3 regions of the Paenibacillus sp. JCM 18996 genome follow, and region 3 is predicted to be linked to each of the others. Evidence: riboswitches for the same ligand, from Rfam matches in the RefSeq annotation. Region 3 holds a riboswitch; each other region holds the start of a gene.
What was found. A riboswitch is a leader RNA that binds a small molecule or an ion and turns the genes downstream of it on or off. The one in region 3 is predicted to bind cyclic di-GMP.

Region 1 (5,621 bases), 230 kb from region 3:
TCTGAAATGGTTCCCAGCGTCATCTACCGCGTGATATTTAAACTTAGGCATGCTATGTCATCTCCGATCACTGTCTACAGCTCCCCGTAGCCGAACATCGCCTCCTTCGCCGACTCAATGGTGATAGAGCCCGTCTGCAGCAGTTCACGAAGAGCGCCTTCCATAGTCTGCATCCCTTGGGCCCTTCCCGTCTGCATGGCGGAACGGATTTGATGCACTTTCTCAGAGCGAATCAAATTCGCTACCGCAGGCGTATTCACCAGCACTTCAATCGCGGCCGTTCTTCCTTCGCCGTCTGCCGAGGGCAGCAGCCTTTGAGCCATGATACCCAGCAGGACCGAAGCCAATTGAACGCGTGTCTGCTGCTTGGAGGCCGGCGGGAACACATCGATGATCCGGTCGATGGTCTGGGGGGCGTCTGCGGTGTGCAGGCTCCCGAATACCAGATGTCCGGTCTCCGCTGCAGTGATCGCAATCGAGATCGTTTCAAGATCCCTCATCTCTCCGACAAGGATCACATCCGGATCCTGCCTTAGCGCCCCGCGCAGGCCGGTTGCGAACGACTCGGTATCCTCTCCGACTTCCCTCTGGTTCACGATTGAGAACATATGGGAATGGACAAACTCTATAGGATCTTCCAAGGTGATGATGTGTGCGCTTCTTGTTCTATTGATATAGTCCAATATGGCGGCCAAAGTCGTTGATTTACCGCTGCCTGTAGGTCCTGTGACCAATACAAGCCCTTGAGGTTTTCTGGCAAACTCTTCAGCCATCTGCGGGAGCCCCAGCGCCTTCATGGAAGGAATTTGCGCAGGAATCAGCCGAATGGTGAGCGATACGGACCCTTTTTGCCGAAACGCACTTACCCGAAATCTTGAATGCCCAGGTATGGCGTAGCAGAAGTCAAGGTCCCCTTTTTGCATAAACCTGTCATACTGCTCGGCAGTCGTTAACTGCCTGGCCAGCTCCAGCATATCCTCGGACGACATCGGCACCTCTCCGGCCGGCGTCAGCTTGCCATGGATTCGGAACATTACGGGAGATCCGGCGGTGATGTGTATGTCAGACGCTTTCTGGTCAAAAGCTTTCTTCATCCAGTCTAATGCGGAAATCAATGCCGCTCACTCTCTTTCTCTTCGGATATGGCGACCCTGAATACTTCCGCAATCGTAGTAATCCCCGCCGCTGCTTTAGCCAGTCCGTCCTGCACCATCGGTATCATCCCGTTCGACAAAGCGTAAGCCCTGAAATCACTGTCAGGTTCTCTATCAAGAATCATCGAACGGATCTTATCGTCCACGAGCAGAACCTCATGAATCGCCGCTCTGCCCCTGTATCCGCTTCTTCCGCACTCACCGCAGCCTGTCCCTTTTTTCAGGCGGTCCACAGCCAAACCTGAGGATGCCAAAAGCCGGGCCTCCTGCTCGCTTGGACTATAGTCTGCTGCGCAGGCCGGGCAAACCTTGCGGACCAACCGCTGAGCAACAATGCACGATACTGCGGAGGAAACGAGATACGGCTCTATTCCCATATCAATGAGACGCGTGATGGAGCCGACAGCGCTGTTCGTATGCAGCGTGCTGAGCACCAGATGGCCTGTCATGGCAGCCCTTATGCCGATCTCCGCAGTCTCCGAATCGCGGATTTCACCGATCATGACAATATTGGGATCCTGCCTCAATATCGCCCGCAGCCCTTTTGCAAATGTCAATCCGGTGACCGGGTTCACCTGTACCTGATTGATTCCCTGCAGCTGGTACTCTACCGGGTCCTCTACAGTGATTATGTTAACCTCGTCTTTATTTAACCGGGAAAGCGCAGAATACAGTGTCGTTGTCTTTCCGCTGCCTGTAGGCCCGGTTATCAAAACAACGCCATGAGGGGAATGGATGCCTTTCAGAAACCGCTGAAGATTAGGCTCGGATAACCCCAGCTTCTCGATTTCCGTCAAAGTGCTGCCCAGATCGAGTATCCTCATCACCACTTTTTCCCCGTGGATAGTAGGGAGCGTCGCGATCCGGATGTCTACCTTGCGGAACTCGATATCCATTTCCACGCGTCCGTCCTGCGGGACCCTCCGTTCAGCCACATTCAAGTTCGCCATAATTTTGATGCGGGCGACGATAACGCTCTGCATATGGGGCGGCAGCGTCCGCTCCGTCCTCATCATTCCGTCTACCCGGTACCGGATGCGCAGGCTGTCTTCCTGAGGATCGATGTGGATGTCGCTTGCCCCCAGTCCGATCGCCTGGATAATGATCTGATTTACCGTCTTCACTACAGGCGAGTCTTCATCGTTTGGCGCGGCATTGGACTCATCCATCGGGCCCGGCTGCAGATTCTGCATAATCTGATCCACCGTTTCCTGCAGTCCGTAGTACCGTTTGATTGCCCGGGTCAGCTCGTCCTTGGAAGCAATAGCCGGTTCGATGCGAAGACCGGTAGCCATCCTCAATTCATCTATGGCAAAATAATCCAGAGGATCCGCCATAGCCAAGATCAATTTGTTTCCCTCTGTCTTGAGCGGGAGTACTTGATGCTGCTCTGCCAACCGCTGGGGAATAATGGAAATGACTTTGTTGTCGATTTTCTGCCTGTACAGTTGAACATGGGGAATGCCCAACTGAAATTCCAATACTTCGATAAGCTGCTGTTCGGTTATGTAATTGCGGGTGAGGAGAACGTCACCCAGTTTCATCTTGAGCTCCCGCTGTTCTTTTAACGCGTTTCCCAATTGATCTTCCGAAATTAGTCCGGATTCGACTAATAAATCTCCTATTCGTTTGCGCGGAGCCATCTTCATCCCTCTTATATCACAGAAATACAAAAATGACCATTTCAAATAAACGAATGGCCGGTTGCGCTACTTGCTCCCGGCTACCCAAGCGCCCATATTACGGATAGCCATTCACAGCTCCAACGTATTGCAGGAAACATATGCTAATCTCATTTAATCATTGGACTAACAAGAGGTCAATGTAAACCATTTCCAATTTCTATTAATTTATGGTGAATTTTTTATGTCTTCAAATTCAAAGATTCCCACAGATAAAAGGTAACGTACGAGCTCCATGGACTCCATTTTCTTCCCATCTCCCGCACTTGCGCTTCCGACGGCTGGTCTTCCAGTCCGTACCAGCGCCTGAGAGCGTTGCGCAGTCCGATATCCGCGGCAGGGAGCAGGTCAGTTCTTCCCAATCCGAACAACAGAAAGCATTCCGCCGTCCATCTGCCGATTCCTCTTTGCTTGATGAGCAGCTCCATAATTTCCCCGTCTTCCATGCTCTCCATAGCAGGCAGATCTATTTTCCCGCTCACCACTTCCCTGGCAAAGTCAATGGTGTATTCCGCTTTTCGCTGGCTGAACTGCAGCTCTCTTAGTTGTTCGTAGGAGCAGAGCGCCACCTGTTCGGCGGAGGGAAACACGGGATAAAGCTGCCCTTCCGTCTCAAAAGGAGGAGACAGCAGCTCGATCAGTCTCTTGTTTAATGTCGCCGCAAAAGCCAGGTTCAACTGCTGTCCGACGATCGTCTTGGTCATACATTCGAATAAATCCGACTCCCTGATAATATGCAGTCCGTTGAACTTTTTGGCGAGCCGCTCCATCCCCGGGATGCCCTCCATATGCTTGTGAAACTCGCCCAAATCCACATCGATCGAAAGCATAGCCGACAGATGCCTTTTTACCGCGTCAGCATCAGGGGCCGCTTCCCGGCTTCTCACCTCGACCTCAAGTTCGGGCCGGTCCACCGTACCCGTAGACTTCACGGACACCCAACAGACCTTACCGCCGACTCTGATTGTCCTCTTCAGGCAGCAGGGCTCATAACGGTACATTTCATGGTTGACTCCGGATAATCTGTCCAGCATTCGCTGGAAATCATAAGGCCGCCTCGGCATTAACGTAAAATGAGCCATACTCCACACTCCTTATCGTTCCTCGGATTTTTTGCGGGGAATCGTGTACCTCCAAAAATCCTCAGCGATAAAAGCGGGCTTATGGATCGCTTCCGCTTCTTGAAGCAGCAGCGCGGTACCTTCCTCCTGATAACGGGAACTGAGATGCGTCATAATCAATGCTCCCACCTCCGCTGCTTCGGCTGTGCTTGCGGCGTCAATTGAAGTGGAATGGCCGTATTTCACCGCCATCTCCTGCAGATCCTGCGCGAAAGTCGCTTCATGCACCAGCACATCGGCATTCCTCGCCAGCCGGAGAGCGCCTTCACATTTGTTCGTGTCCCCCAGAATCGCAATGATCCTGCCGGGTATTTCCGGACCTACATAGTCGTTTCCGAGCAGAGTTCTGCCGTCAGCCAGCTGTACGGGCTCTCCCTGCTTAAGCTTGCCATAGATCGGGCCGGGACGAATTCCCAGCTCGCGCAGCTTCTCATGCTGCAGAGCTCCGGGTTCGCCGCTTTCCGTAATGCGGAATCCCCAGCTCTCCACACGGTGCTCGAGCCTGGCAATTTCCACCCGGATATCCTTGTCCGCAAAAAGTGTACCCTCCGACTCATATTCAATTACATTCACCGTGTAGCTTAAGTGAGACTCGGAGACGGACATCGCCGTATCAATAAAGCTGCGGATCCCCTGCGGACCATACAAGGTCAAAGGGGTGTCCCCTCCCTGGTAAGACCGGCTGGAAAGCAGCCCGGGCAGTCCGAAAATATGGTCTCCATGGAGATGGGAAATAAATATCTTTTCCAGTTTGCTTAATTTGAGGGGCGAACCCAAAATTTGGTGCTGGGTGCCTTCCCCGCAGTCAAACAGCCACAGGCTTCCCCGTTCGGCGGACAAATCCAGCGCTATGGAGGTGACGTTGCGTTTGCGGGTCGGCATTCCCGCTCCGGTTCCCAGAAAATACAGTTCCATAACCGATTGCTCCTTTATATCCAAATCATGATCGGAATCATGCCTTATTCGTTCAGACGAAAGCATGTTCTCATCCTAATGGATTTGGAATAACATGTCAAACGGCGAAAAAAGCGCAGATGGCTTCATTGCACAGAATCGTGAAACCACATCGCTCCGAGCTAAGCATAACGGCCTCCAGCCGCTGTTGAAATTGAGTTCCTTGATTAGATTCAATGGCGGGAACTCAATTTCAAAGGCGGACGTTCCACTCTTCCGACCGTTATGCCAGCCCTCCGCTGGAACTTTCACGAAAATTGCTGATGAAAAACATCTCCGCTTTCCGGTTTCTAAAACAACTGAAATGATAACATCTGCGTTTTTTTCATGAGCGCGGGCGGGAACTATACCTTCTCGACGTTGAAATAGCGCGCCTCCGGATGGGAGAACACAATGGCCGACACCGAAGCTTCCGGTTCCATCATGCTGCCCTCGGTCAGCTCCACGCCGATATCCTGCGGCCTCAGCAGCCCGAACAGCTGGAATTGGTCGTCCAGGTTAGGGCATGCCGGATAGCCGAACGAAAAACGCTGGCCGCGGTATTTGGCCCCGAAGCGTTCCTTCATCGTCATATCCGCAGGATCCGGGAACCCCCACACATCGCGCATCATCTCATGGATACGCTCGGCAAAGGCCTCGGCCGTTTCCAAGGCGGTGGCCTGCAGGACGTGGGACCTCAAGTAATCGCCCTTGTCCCTCCACGCCTCGGC
Region 2 (5,621 bases), 750 kb from region 3:
AACCACTTTTAGTAGGTGATGGTCCCCAAAAGAAAGGCTGAATATGTGGGGTGTCAGCTGTTGCTTCTGCGTAATGTATGGTAATGCTAGAGAGGTCTAATTTATCCAATGTCTGCATTGGTCCATTTTTATCAGGTACCTCTTTACCAGGTTCTGAGCCAGCAAGAGGTGGGTAAAACTCTGTTGCCGGTGGCGCTTCATAAGCTCTGGTTACAGCTGCCCCCACAAAATCATTATTGGGAGCCTGATCTTGTACGGGCATATTAGAATTATCGTAATTATACGCATATCTTAAGTCCGTCGGGTATTGTGGTAATACTTTACTGGTATCCCGATCATATCCATCCAAGGGGATAATGCCTGGATATTGGGTAATAGTTCCCCCTTTGAAGGTGTCTGACGGAGGGTTAAATTGAATGGCAGGAGTTTTTTGTCCCTTATGTTCCCAACGCTTTCCGTTAGGAAGACGATAAATATGATGACCCGGATTGGTAGAATTTTTTCCGTATAACTTTTGAGCTGTTCCATTTACCGTGATCGCTAATGTATTGCCATTTAGAGTGCCTTGATTGGTGAGCAATAACCCATTTTTGTCATATACTTTATAACCTAGAATGGGGCCCCCTCCGGCCAAGTTGAGATTCATCGGCAAACTTTTATTTGGCGAATAGAAATCTTGCAATGTACTGCCGGACAACGAACAATTTGTAAAATCAATATATAGCCTTTGAGCTTGCGCGGAATCGGCAGGTAATAAAAAAGATCCGATCACAATAGTAATGACAAGCAATATGGATATTCCACTGGTTATTATTCTCTTTCTACTATTCACAGCCTTCACTCCCCTAATCAGATGACTCCATAAAGTCCCCAATTTTAATCAGGGACTTTCAGCAGCAGCGGATTATTCTTTGTTTAAAGGTACGGACCCACCTATGGCCTTGTTTAAAAATATATTTCTGACAAACCCCACTTTTTTAATTCTCTCGTCAACAATGTCTTTCTTTTGGTTAAAGAATAGCCAACCATCTTTGTTCGCGACTTGATCTAGCCAGAACCCGTTGATATCTTGGTTAGAATAAGTCCAATTGTAATCCACCATATTCATTAAAAACGGCAGTGCAGTTGTCTCATGCTGCTTTACTGTTTCGTTCTTGACGCTGATTTTATAACCTATGACATACTCGTTATTGAGAGGCCCTCTACGTCCCTCTACATTCATCTGCCTAAACCCCTCATAATAAGCCCCACTCGGATCAGTCATATCCACGACAATCATCTGATAGATCGTTAGTTTAATGCCACTTCCAAGAGTAATTTCCAAAGGAAACTGCACCGGCTTCGAATTCCACATCGTGAACAGGTTTGTCCCGCGCCAGTCCACTTCTGCATAGCTGACTGCCGCTTTGTCCACCGGCAGCTTGCCGCCCGACTTCACTGTAAGAATCCGTTCAATCACAGTGACCGATTGCGCCCGAGTAGTCGCTTCTTCCCTGCCAAGCTCCCCACCGCTCAAACCTTGAATCAGCCCCGCTTTCGTCGCTTCATACATAAATTCCTCGTCCGTCGCCGGCTTTACACTCGGAGCTGCTGCGCGGACGACGATCCGGGCCATTTCCTGGCGGGTGATCGGCTCATTCATCTGGCTGCCCGAAAACTCTCCCTCTGTCAGAATCCCTCCGTTGACCGCTGCCGCCACATAGGGTCTATACCATTCGAGCCCATTATCAGGGACAACATATTTTCCTAAGCCTGACATCGTTAATTTAATAAACTCCGCTCTCGTTACCTTCATATCCGGCAAAAAACTTCCGTCAACGTACCCGTCAACATAGCCTTTGCTCACCGCCAGACTAATAGTGTCCTTTGCCCAATGGCCGCCAATATCCTTAAACTGTACGGCCTTCCTGGTCTCCGCTGCCGCCGTTGGCGTAAAGCCGGTCTGGCTGCAGCCCGATACGACAATCGAAGACAGCAATAAAGTTACTGCAAGTCTGCCGTTAAACATAACTGTCACTCCGTTCTATTGATTGTGAATTGAAAATTCTAGCATTACTTGTTTCGGCAATGAGGACAAATATTGTGAGAAAAACAAAAAACCGCCCGGATCACGTATACACGCAATCACAGGCGGTTCCTCCGCTCGTCACTTTCCTGTTTATATTACCACTATACCTCGTTTCTGGCAATAGGAGATTCTACTTTTGGGAGATTCTTTTGGACAATTTATAATTCCACACCCGTCAAATCAACAAATGGAACAAATAAGGGTCTTTGTTGATCTCGGCGAATTGCACGCCTTTCTTGACCATTCTATCAATCAGCGGCTCATAGTCATCTTTATGCTTGAGCTCAATGCCTACAAGTGCGGGACCATTCTCGCGGCTGTTCTTTTTGGTATATTCGAACCTCGCAATATCGTCCGTCGGTCCGAGAACCTCATCCAGAAATTCCCGTAAAGCTCCGGCCCGTTGAGGGAAGTTGATCGTAAAATAATGCTTCATCCCCTCATAAATCAATGATCTTTCCTTAATCTCCTGCATTCTTTCAATATCGTTGTTGCCGCCGCTTACGATACAGACCACGTTCTTCCCGATGATCCGCTCCGAGTAAGCATCCAGCGCTGCAATCGGCAGGGCGCCCGCGGGCTCCGCAACGATAGCGTTCTCGTTATAGAGCTCCAGTATGGACGTACACACTTTTCCTTCCGGAACAAGCACGTATTCGTCGATCACCTGATTGCATATGTCAAATGTGATCTCGCCGACCCGGCGCACAGCGGCCCCGTCCACGAATTTATCCATATTGTCCAGCACGACGATCTCTTGCCGTTCCGAAGACTGCTTCATGGACGGCGCCCCCTGCGGCTCCACTCCGATCATGCTGGTATGAGGACTGACCGCTTTGATATAGGTACCTACCCCGGAAGCGAGGCCTCCCCCACCTATCGAGGTGAACAAATAATCCACGGGAACTTTGATCTCATTCAGAATTTCTACCGCAACCGTCCCTTGTCCCGCAATCACTTTGGCGTCGTCGAAAGGATGTATGAACACTTTGGAGTGGTCCTCACAATATTTCAACGCTTCACTCAAAGCGTCATCGAACGTATCCCCCGTCAAAATCACCTCCACAAAAGGGCCCCCGAACAGCTTCACCTGTGTAATTTTCTGCCTTGGCGTCGTGGACGGCATGAAGATATTGCCCGTGACCCCCAATGCTTTGCAGGAAAAAGCAACCCCCTGGGCGTGATTTCCCGCACTGGCGCATACCACTCCGCGGGCCAGCTGCTCATCGGACAGGCTTTTCATCAGGTAATAGGCTCCGCGGATCTTGAAGGATCTGACCACCTGCAGGTCTTCCCTCTTCAAATAAACGTTGCATTGATATCTGTCCGATAAAATGGCATTTCTTTGCAGCGGTGTCTGCACGGCGGCTTCTTTTACCGTATGGTACGCAGCCAAGATGTTTTCTATCGTAACCTTTCCCAAAAACGTTACCTCCCCAGGCGAGACAAGCTCTAATCCATCAAAATTAGACTAATCATAGCTCTTTTGTCCCGCGTATGTAAAGTAGTATCATTTTAACAAAAAAAGACCTCCAAATGAGATCCTTTAGTATCAATCAATTCTATGATATCCGGCTAGGCCAGCTGTTTATTTACGCGACTCCACTGAAGATAGTGGTACAAGTTCATCAGAAGATCGAGATTGGCAGGGTAACGTACAGACAGCTTCACTTGACCTTCCCAATAGAGAACGAAAACATGGGACACTTTGCCGGCGTAGAACTCAACGTCCCAATTATCGCCGCTCAGCGGGTAGCTTTCGTCATTTACGGTCAGCAGCGGTCCTTTGGATGAATACGAAACCTTAATCGCATCTTCCCCGTTCTTCAGATAAAACCCTTCATTTCTCACTTCCTGATACATCGACGGCATGAGGAGCCTCCTTCCCTGCAAAAATATGAAAAACCTCCCCATCAAGAAGGAGGGATTCTGCTATAACTAGCATCCCTTGTTTCTTCGGCAACTGGCTGGCATGCGGATCCACAGATACGCGTAAGCTCCTGTAGCATTGCGTCGCTGACTTTCGTCATGTATGCCAATATCGATTTCTATCGAATCTTGTTATAATATGTAATTCCTAATAAATAGAATAAAGGATTCATGGTCTAAATGCAACATACTTGCAACCTATTTCCTACTGAGCGGACTAATGCCAAAGGCCTACTGCACGCCGAAATGTACCAAAATAACGAGAATGTTAAACTTTTATGTTGATTTTCTTATTGAAGTAACTGGCACACATAAGGTCTGGATTGGCCTGCATTTGCACATAGTATGATTGGAAGATTTCGCATGGATAATTTGCATCAATGTATGCAATTCGTATTGGGTGCAATGGGTGTTTATTTGGAGAAAAGTGATATAAAAGGGTTGAGAAGCACTGTGCTTTCCAACCCTTATTATCAACAGCCCTAACAGGGCGGTTTTATGAATTGTCCAGAAAAGGATAATCCCTCCGCTTCAACCTGCGCTTATTACTATAAAAATTACTGATTGCCGCTCAGAAAAGGGGTCAGCCGGCCCGTATGGTATACATGCAGGTGATGCAGCGCTCTTGTACAAGCGGTATAAAACAATTTGCGCTCGTTCTCTCTTCCGTATATCTCCTCATCGGCATTAAAAATGATGACAGCGTCGAATTCCAAGCCTTTCGCGAAGTACGCGGGCATCAGGAGCACTCCGGACACAAAGGTGCGGGTATCTTTCGTGATCAGCTTCAAAGGCGCAAGCGGCTGCAGCAGCTCATAGGCGGCCAGACTTTCTTTTGCCGTTTTGCATAGCACCGCAATGGATCTTGCGCCCTGCTCCTGAAGACGTTGTATGTCCGAAGAGACCAGCCGGGTCAATTCCTCTTGGGAAGTGGCCTTATCTATAACCGGCTGCTCGCCGCTGCGGCTGTAGGCCTTCACATTTTCTCCTTCCGGTACAATGCGTTTTGACAGCTCCACAATTTCTTTCGTGGATCTGTAGCTCTTATGCAGCACAAACATCCGGGTCCTGTCGCTTCCGTAACGCTCGCGTACATACTCGTAGTTCCGGCCGCTTGAATAAGGGAAGATGCCCTGGTTCAGGTCTCCCAATAAGGTCATATGGCTGTGAGGGAACATCGCATGCAGCAGCGCATAGTGGATAGGAGAATAGTCCTGGGCTTCGTCCACAATGACGTGGCGGATCCCGGAGTAAAGCCGGTTTCCCTCCAGCAGCTCCATAAAATAAAGCGCAGCCGCGCCGTCCTCGTAGGCGATAATTCCATGCTCCATCTTTTCCAACGTTTGCGAAGCGATCGCATTCCATTGTTCGGGCTTGTTCACACCGCTTTCGCGCAGAAGCTTATCCAGCAGCTCCATATCCGAGAAAATCCGTCTGTACATCGATTCCACGTCGATAAATTCGAGGCGCTCTACGCTGGCTCTGAAATCGGTGAAAACTTTGTTCATCGTCTTCCGGCTCTGTTGCCTGAGCTCCACGTCCGTCCCGATATATTGGGGAACCCTGACCAGCTCTTGGTATAGGGCGCGCTCCTCTTCCTTTTGCAGCACCTCCAGCTCGCCCT
Region 3 (5,621 bases):
CGTTGTTTGAGAATTTTGATCGAATGGTTAAGAACGTGAACATCGGACGGGGTTTTTTGAACAGTGTCATCATTTCTTTTTCATCGACGTTCCTGACTTTGTATTTCGGGGCTCTGACCGGTTATGGCTTTTCAAAATTCAATTTCAGGGGAAACAAAAAAATCTTTACTTTTCTACTAGCGACCATGATGGTGCCCGGACAATTATCTCTGATCGGAACCTACCGCTGGATGAGTACACTGCACCTGCTGGATACTTACGCCGCAATTATTCTGCCGGCCGCTTCAAGCGCTTTCACTGTATTTTTTCTCAAGCAGTTTATTGACAGCAGCATCCCCAACGAAATTCTGGAGTCGGCGAGAATGGACGGGGGAGGCGAATTTATGATTTTCAACAGGATTATTTTACCGATGCTTTTACCGGCTTTATCCGCTCTGGGCATCTTTTCGTTTATTGGGTCCTGGAACAATTTTATGGGGCCGCTCGTTCTTCTGTTCTCGGAGGACAAATTCCCGCTTCCTGTAGTGGTCTCCCTCATACAAGGCTATTACGGCACCGACTATGGACTGCTTTACTTGGGAGTAGCTCTATCGATTCTGCCGATTATCATTGTGTTTGCCATTTTCTCCAAAAAAATTATGGGCGGCGTTGCTATCGGTTCCGTAAAGGGGTGAATGGGAGAAAGCGATGCAGGATTATGTCCGCTAAAAGCGGACTTTTCTACGTTAAAGAGTGCTTTGAAGGATTAATGCGATATAAAACTTTCTTGACTTGACACTTAAAGGTGTTATAATAAACGTATTACCAAAAGGTGTCATATATAAATTGGAGGTCTGAAGATAATGCAAAAAGAAGAAACTTTGCCGGAAATTCGAAAGACGGTATTACTGGGTGCTCCGATTGAGAAGGTGTGGAATGCAGTTTCGACATCAAGAGGGATCGCAGCGTGGTGGATGGATAATTCGTTCGAGCCGGTCGTAGGTCATAATTTTGTCCTTCACTCTGGTCAATTCGGAGACTCCCCGTGCAAAGTAACAGACATCGATCCTCCAAACCGTGTCGGGTTTGATTGGGGAAAGGACTGGCATCTGGAATTTCTGCTAACGGCGGTTGGAGAGGACAAAACGGAGTTCACACTTATTCACTCAGGCTGGGACCCATCTAAAAATACAGAGTTCGGACAACCTCATTCGATTATCCGCGGTATCATGAATGGCGGATGGGAGAAAATTGTGAACGAACGGCTTGTCCACTATATTGCAGGCAGCTCCCAATGAACGCAACAGCTGCGAAACATGATGTTTACCAAGCCATTGCAGATCCGACGCGCCGCAAGATGCTGAAATTGCTGGTGAATAAGGAAATGCCGATCGCAGCCATAACCGATAATTTTCCAATAAGCCGCACGGCGATAAATAAGCATTTGCATATTCTTTCCGATGCCGGACTAGTCCACAGTCGGAAGGTCGGGCGGGAAACCCGCTACAAGCTTCACCCGGAACCGCTTAGCCAAATCAAAGAATGGCTTCACTTCTTCGAAGGATACTGGGACGAAAGACTGGTGGGTCTTAAACAATTCGTTGAGTCCGATCATGTTTAAAGCTTTGTTTGCACTGACAGTGAATGAGAATTCACTGAATTAGAGCATCACAGTCATACCTGATTCGTGTGAGCGGAGACGAGGTCCAAATCGGATTGCCGAGCCATTGACAGAAAACTTAATGGATAGGACGGAGAGACAGGCCTGCATGCCGATTTGCAATCGGGTGCAGGTCCTTTTGTCTGACATGGCATTGTGAGACAATTAGAACCGGATATTTATTGCTACATACATACCAATAACCAACGTCGGGTCGTATAATAGAAAATGAATGGTGGTGAGTCAAAGTATGAAGGTCAGATACCAAATGGAAGATTCAGCGATAATAAAGCAAATTAGCCAGGAATATGGGATACTGGCGGACCATTTGAATTCGATTCCCATGGGAGACCAGGGATATTCGTACAAAGTGAATTGTGTTGATGGCGGCAGCTTTTATATGAAATTATTCGACAACCATCTTCATAAAAATAACATTGAGCAGCTTAAACATTATCTTGGTTTGACGCGCGAACTTTTTGACAGAGGGTTATTTACCAATCTGACCTATCCGATCCCCAATCGGGCCGGCCAGTTCAAAACATCGTTAGGGCCTGCTTCCTTTGTGCTGTGAACCTTTTAAGATTCTATTGGTACCGTCATCACTTGAGGAATCTGAATCACTGGATGAACAATATTCTTTATAACAACACTGATGAAGCCCAGAGTATAAATGATCTCGACATGGTCGCGCACCATTGCTTGAATCGCTTGGACAGCATAGAACCGCAGATGAAGGAAGTGCAAATCATTTTAGATAAGCGAAAGCAGCGGGAGCGAGAATAGTAACAATAATCGGAGGCGGATCCGGGTGAAGCAGGCAGGGAAACCCAATGAAGATGAAATTGCGCAATATAACAAAGAACGCTGGGAGGCGCTCGTTAAAGCGAACGCATTGTTTACTAGACCAAAGATGAATCTGGACAAGCAATCGGCCCGTCAATATTTGGATCCGGACGGGATGCTGGGCGATGTCAGCGGCAAGCGCGTTCTCTGTCTGGCGGGCGGGGGAGGCCAGCAGTCTGCTGCTTTCGCTCTTCTCGGCGCCCATGTTGCGGTGCTCGATATTTCAGGGGCACAGCTGATCCGCGACAAGGAGACGGCGCAGCATTATAAAGTAACGATCGACACGTATCAAGGGGATATGCGAGATCTTTCCTGCTTTGCGCAGGATTCTTTTGACATTGTATGGCATCCTTACTCATTAAACTTTGTTCCCGACTGCCGCGAGGTGTTTCGTGAAGCGGCCCGAGTCATACGGGAAGGCGGAATGTACCATTTTATGTGTGCGAACCCTTTTATTTGGGGTGTTGGAGAAAGGGACTGGAACGGCAGCGGATATCCTTTGAGTATCCCTTATGAGGACGGCACCGTGCTGACTTACAAGGATCAGGACTGGGTCTGCGAACAAAAACAAGGCTCAACGATCAACGGTCCCAGAGAGTATCGGCAAACTATGGGCAGATTGATCAACGGACTGATAGATTATGGATTCATAATAACAAGCTTCTCGGAAGTGAAAAGCGATTTGCCTGACACAGAGCCAGGCAGTTGGGGACATTTCACGCATATCGCTCCACCCTGGATCAAGTTCTGGAGCTGTTATCGACCGAATGCGGCCGGACAGGCCGGAATGAAGCTGCCAAAGGAATAGCGCGCAATTGCTCCCTACATGCGGCAAATTTCCTTGGGGCAGTTCTCACAATGGCAGACATTACGGAGGTAGTCCATATCTTGAATCACGATGTGCCCGCTCCGGAAGGAAACAACTTCTTCCTTTTTCATATCGCTTAACATGCGGTTGACACTTTCGCGTGTGGCTCCGATGATGTCGGCCATTTCCGTGTTATTGATCTTCAGACCGATCAGAGTATCCGGGCCGTCAAGGACACCGTACGAGTTGCTCAGACGGATGAGCAGGGAACAGAAGCAAATTAACCGGGATAAGCACATCAAGCTGATGGGCGTATATAAATGGCAGCTGCTTGGAAAAGCCTATCCTCTTGATGGGACGCGGACGCCGACGGAACGGGAGCTCGAACGAGCCCGCCGCATTCTTAACGGGGGACGCTTCTCAGACAAGATGCAGCAACCGATGGACCGGCATAGAGTGGTAAAATGAATGAAACCCGTCCTTTAGCGGATATGCCGCAGGGCGGGTTTTTAAGTGCAGGGAGAGTCCAATCACAATTTACCCCATTTCTGTGTCGATGATCTCGCTGCTGGAGATCAACTTTTTTTGCCATAAAAGAAGCAGCGCCGCCCTTACCTGCAGTTCTGTCAATTGAGTCTGGTTCGCGACGTGGTTAACAAGATCCATACTGCCGTCTTGATCGGATTCTGTGCTGATTGCTTTATAAACGATGATTTCCGCTTCACATAACTCCGGCAAAGAGGAACGTGTTTCTTTTGTATATTCTCTCATGGTTGCCCTTCACCCTCTCCAATAAAATAGATGGTATTAACGTCATATTACCCAATTTGTTAGGAAATGACCCAGAAAACGGACATTCCATGCTGATGGCCATCGTCGAGGGCGATAACGGCAAACCCTTCGAAAGAGGAGGAAGCAAAGCCGCGGGCCTAAGGGGGTTACTTTATGGCAGCCGAGTTACCGCCACTTATTGGTTTCCTTCTTGATTCTTGTTTCCCCATTAGTAAAGGACGTGAGCTGATGTCTGAACACATTGGCTATTTGAACGCATACCGCCCCTCGGGAGAAAACTCCTGATGCGGCATTTTAACTTAGCACCATAAAGCACTGTCTGGATGATCTGTTCCTGGCTGTTTTTCATAAGTGCTTTGATAGAGGGTGGCGGAGTATGATAAAGTGGCATTAGCAGGGAGGGACTATATGAGCCATGAAGGCAGGTTGAAAGCTTTATTCGAGGTTTTGGCGGTTTCAACAAAGTTGGGGTTAACTTCTTTTGGCGGACCCATTGCTCATTTGGGCTTTTTTCACAATGAATATATCCGCAAACGAAAATGGCTGGACGAGAAAAGCTATGCGGATTTAGTCGCTTTATGCCAGTTCCTCCCCGGACCGGCCAGTAGTCAGGTGGGCATTGGGATCGGTACTATCCGCGCAGGTATACTGGGAGGAATTGCCGCCTGGATCGGGTTTACTTTGCCTTCCATCATAGCGTTAATTGTTTTTGCTTACATATTGAAAAGTTATGACATCGCTAAAGCGGGGTGGATCCACGGATTAAAAATAGTTGCGGTCGCTATCGTAGCCCAAGCGGTTTGGGGGATGGGGCGGAAGCTTATAACGGATAAAAGCAGGGCGACGATCGCCGTTCTTGCTTGCAGCGGCACTTTATTATGGCATTCAGCCTATTCCCAAGTGATAATCATCCTCGCTGCCGGACTGATTGGACTTCTGCTATACAACAATGCAGCGACGCAGAATGCCCCCCGGAGTACTGTATGTGTGAACCGTCTGTTTTCTGTGGTTTGTATTATGCTGTTTTTTGGGCTTTTGTTAGTTCTTCCTGTGGCAGGCAAACTCATCCATACTAGAATGTTTTCAATGTTCGACACTTTTTATCGCGCCGGATCTCTTGTCTTTGGCGGCGGCCACGTCATATTGCCTTTACTTGAACGGGAAGTAGTCCCTCGGGGATGGGTGAGCGAGACGGATTTTTTGGCTGGTTACGCTGCGGCGCAAACCGTTCCCGGCCCGCTGTTTACCTTTGCCTCGTATTTGGGCGCCATGTCAAATGGCATATCAGGAGCCGTGATCGACACAGCTGCTATCTTTCTCCCCGCGTACTTATTGATTATCGGCGTTTTGCCCTTCTGGGACACTCTGAGGAATAACCGGAAGGTTCAGGGTGCGCTTACCGGTATCAATGCGTCCGTCGTCGGTATTCTGCTTGCAGCTCTTTATAACCCGATATGGACCTCGGCAATCCTGTCTCCGGTTGATTTTGTTTTCGCTTTGCTTCTCTATTGTCTGTTGGTATTTTGGAAAATGCCG

Region 1: it holds a riboswitch for cyclic di-GMP, as region 3 does, so the genes downstream of both, ACZ5N7_RS06425 (GspE/PulE family protein) here and ACZ5N7_RS05265 (chromate transporter) in region 3, are expected to answer to the same signal.
Region 2: it holds a riboswitch for cyclic di-GMP, as region 3 does, so the genes downstream of both, ACZ5N7_RS09115 (hypothetical protein) here and ACZ5N7_RS05265 (chromate transporter) in region 3, are expected to answer to the same signal.

The regions. Positions count from the first base shown of each region.
Region 1 is NZ_AP043884.1:1,304,480-1,310,100, forward strand. It holds gene ACZ5N7_RS06415 (type II secretion system F family protein) at 1-51, opposite strand, end outside; gene ACZ5N7_RS06420 (type IV pilus twitching motility protein PilT) at 75-1,094, opposite strand; gene ACZ5N7_RS06425 (GspE/PulE family protein) at 1,112-2,797, opposite strand; cyclic di-GMP riboswitch class II at 2,844-2,926, opposite strand; gene ACZ5N7_RS06430 (DNA-3-methyladenine glycosylase family protein) at 3,019-3,918, opposite strand; gene rnz (ribonuclease Z) at 3,931-4,872, opposite strand; gene metH (methionine synthase) at 5,256-5,621, opposite strand, start outside.
Region 2 is NZ_AP043884.1:1,830,934-1,836,554, forward strand. It holds gene ACZ5N7_RS09105 (S-layer homology domain-containing protein) at 905-2,008, opposite strand; gene ilvA (threonine ammonia-lyase IlvA) at 2,244-3,491, opposite strand; gene ACZ5N7_RS09115 (hypothetical protein) at 3,644-3,940, opposite strand; cyclic di-GMP riboswitch class I at 4,024-4,115, opposite strand; gene ACZ5N7_RS09120 (TylF/MycF/NovP-related O-methyltransferase) at 4,316-4,483, shown strand; gene helD (RNA polymerase recycling motor HelD) at 4,555-5,621, opposite strand, start outside.
Region 3 is NZ_AP043884.1:1,079,154-1,084,774, reverse strand. It holds gene ACZ5N7_RS05305 (carbohydrate ABC transporter permease) at 1-674, shown strand, start outside; gene ACZ5N7_RS05300 (SRPBCC family protein) at 843-1,277, shown strand; gene ACZ5N7_RS05295 (ArsR/SmtB family transcription factor) at 1,274-1,600, shown strand; gene ACZ5N7_RS05290 (hypothetical protein) at 1,890-2,213, shown strand; gene ACZ5N7_RS05285 (class I SAM-dependent methyltransferase) at 2,451-3,293, shown strand; gene ACZ5N7_RS05280 (helix-turn-helix domain-containing protein) at 3,308-3,505, opposite strand; gene ACZ5N7_RS05275 (hypothetical protein) at 3,465-3,761, shown strand; gene ACZ5N7_RS05270 (hypothetical protein) at 3,831-4,064, opposite strand; cyclic di-GMP riboswitch class I at 4,174-4,258, shown strand; gene ACZ5N7_RS05265 (chromate transporter) at 4,494-5,621, shown strand, end outside.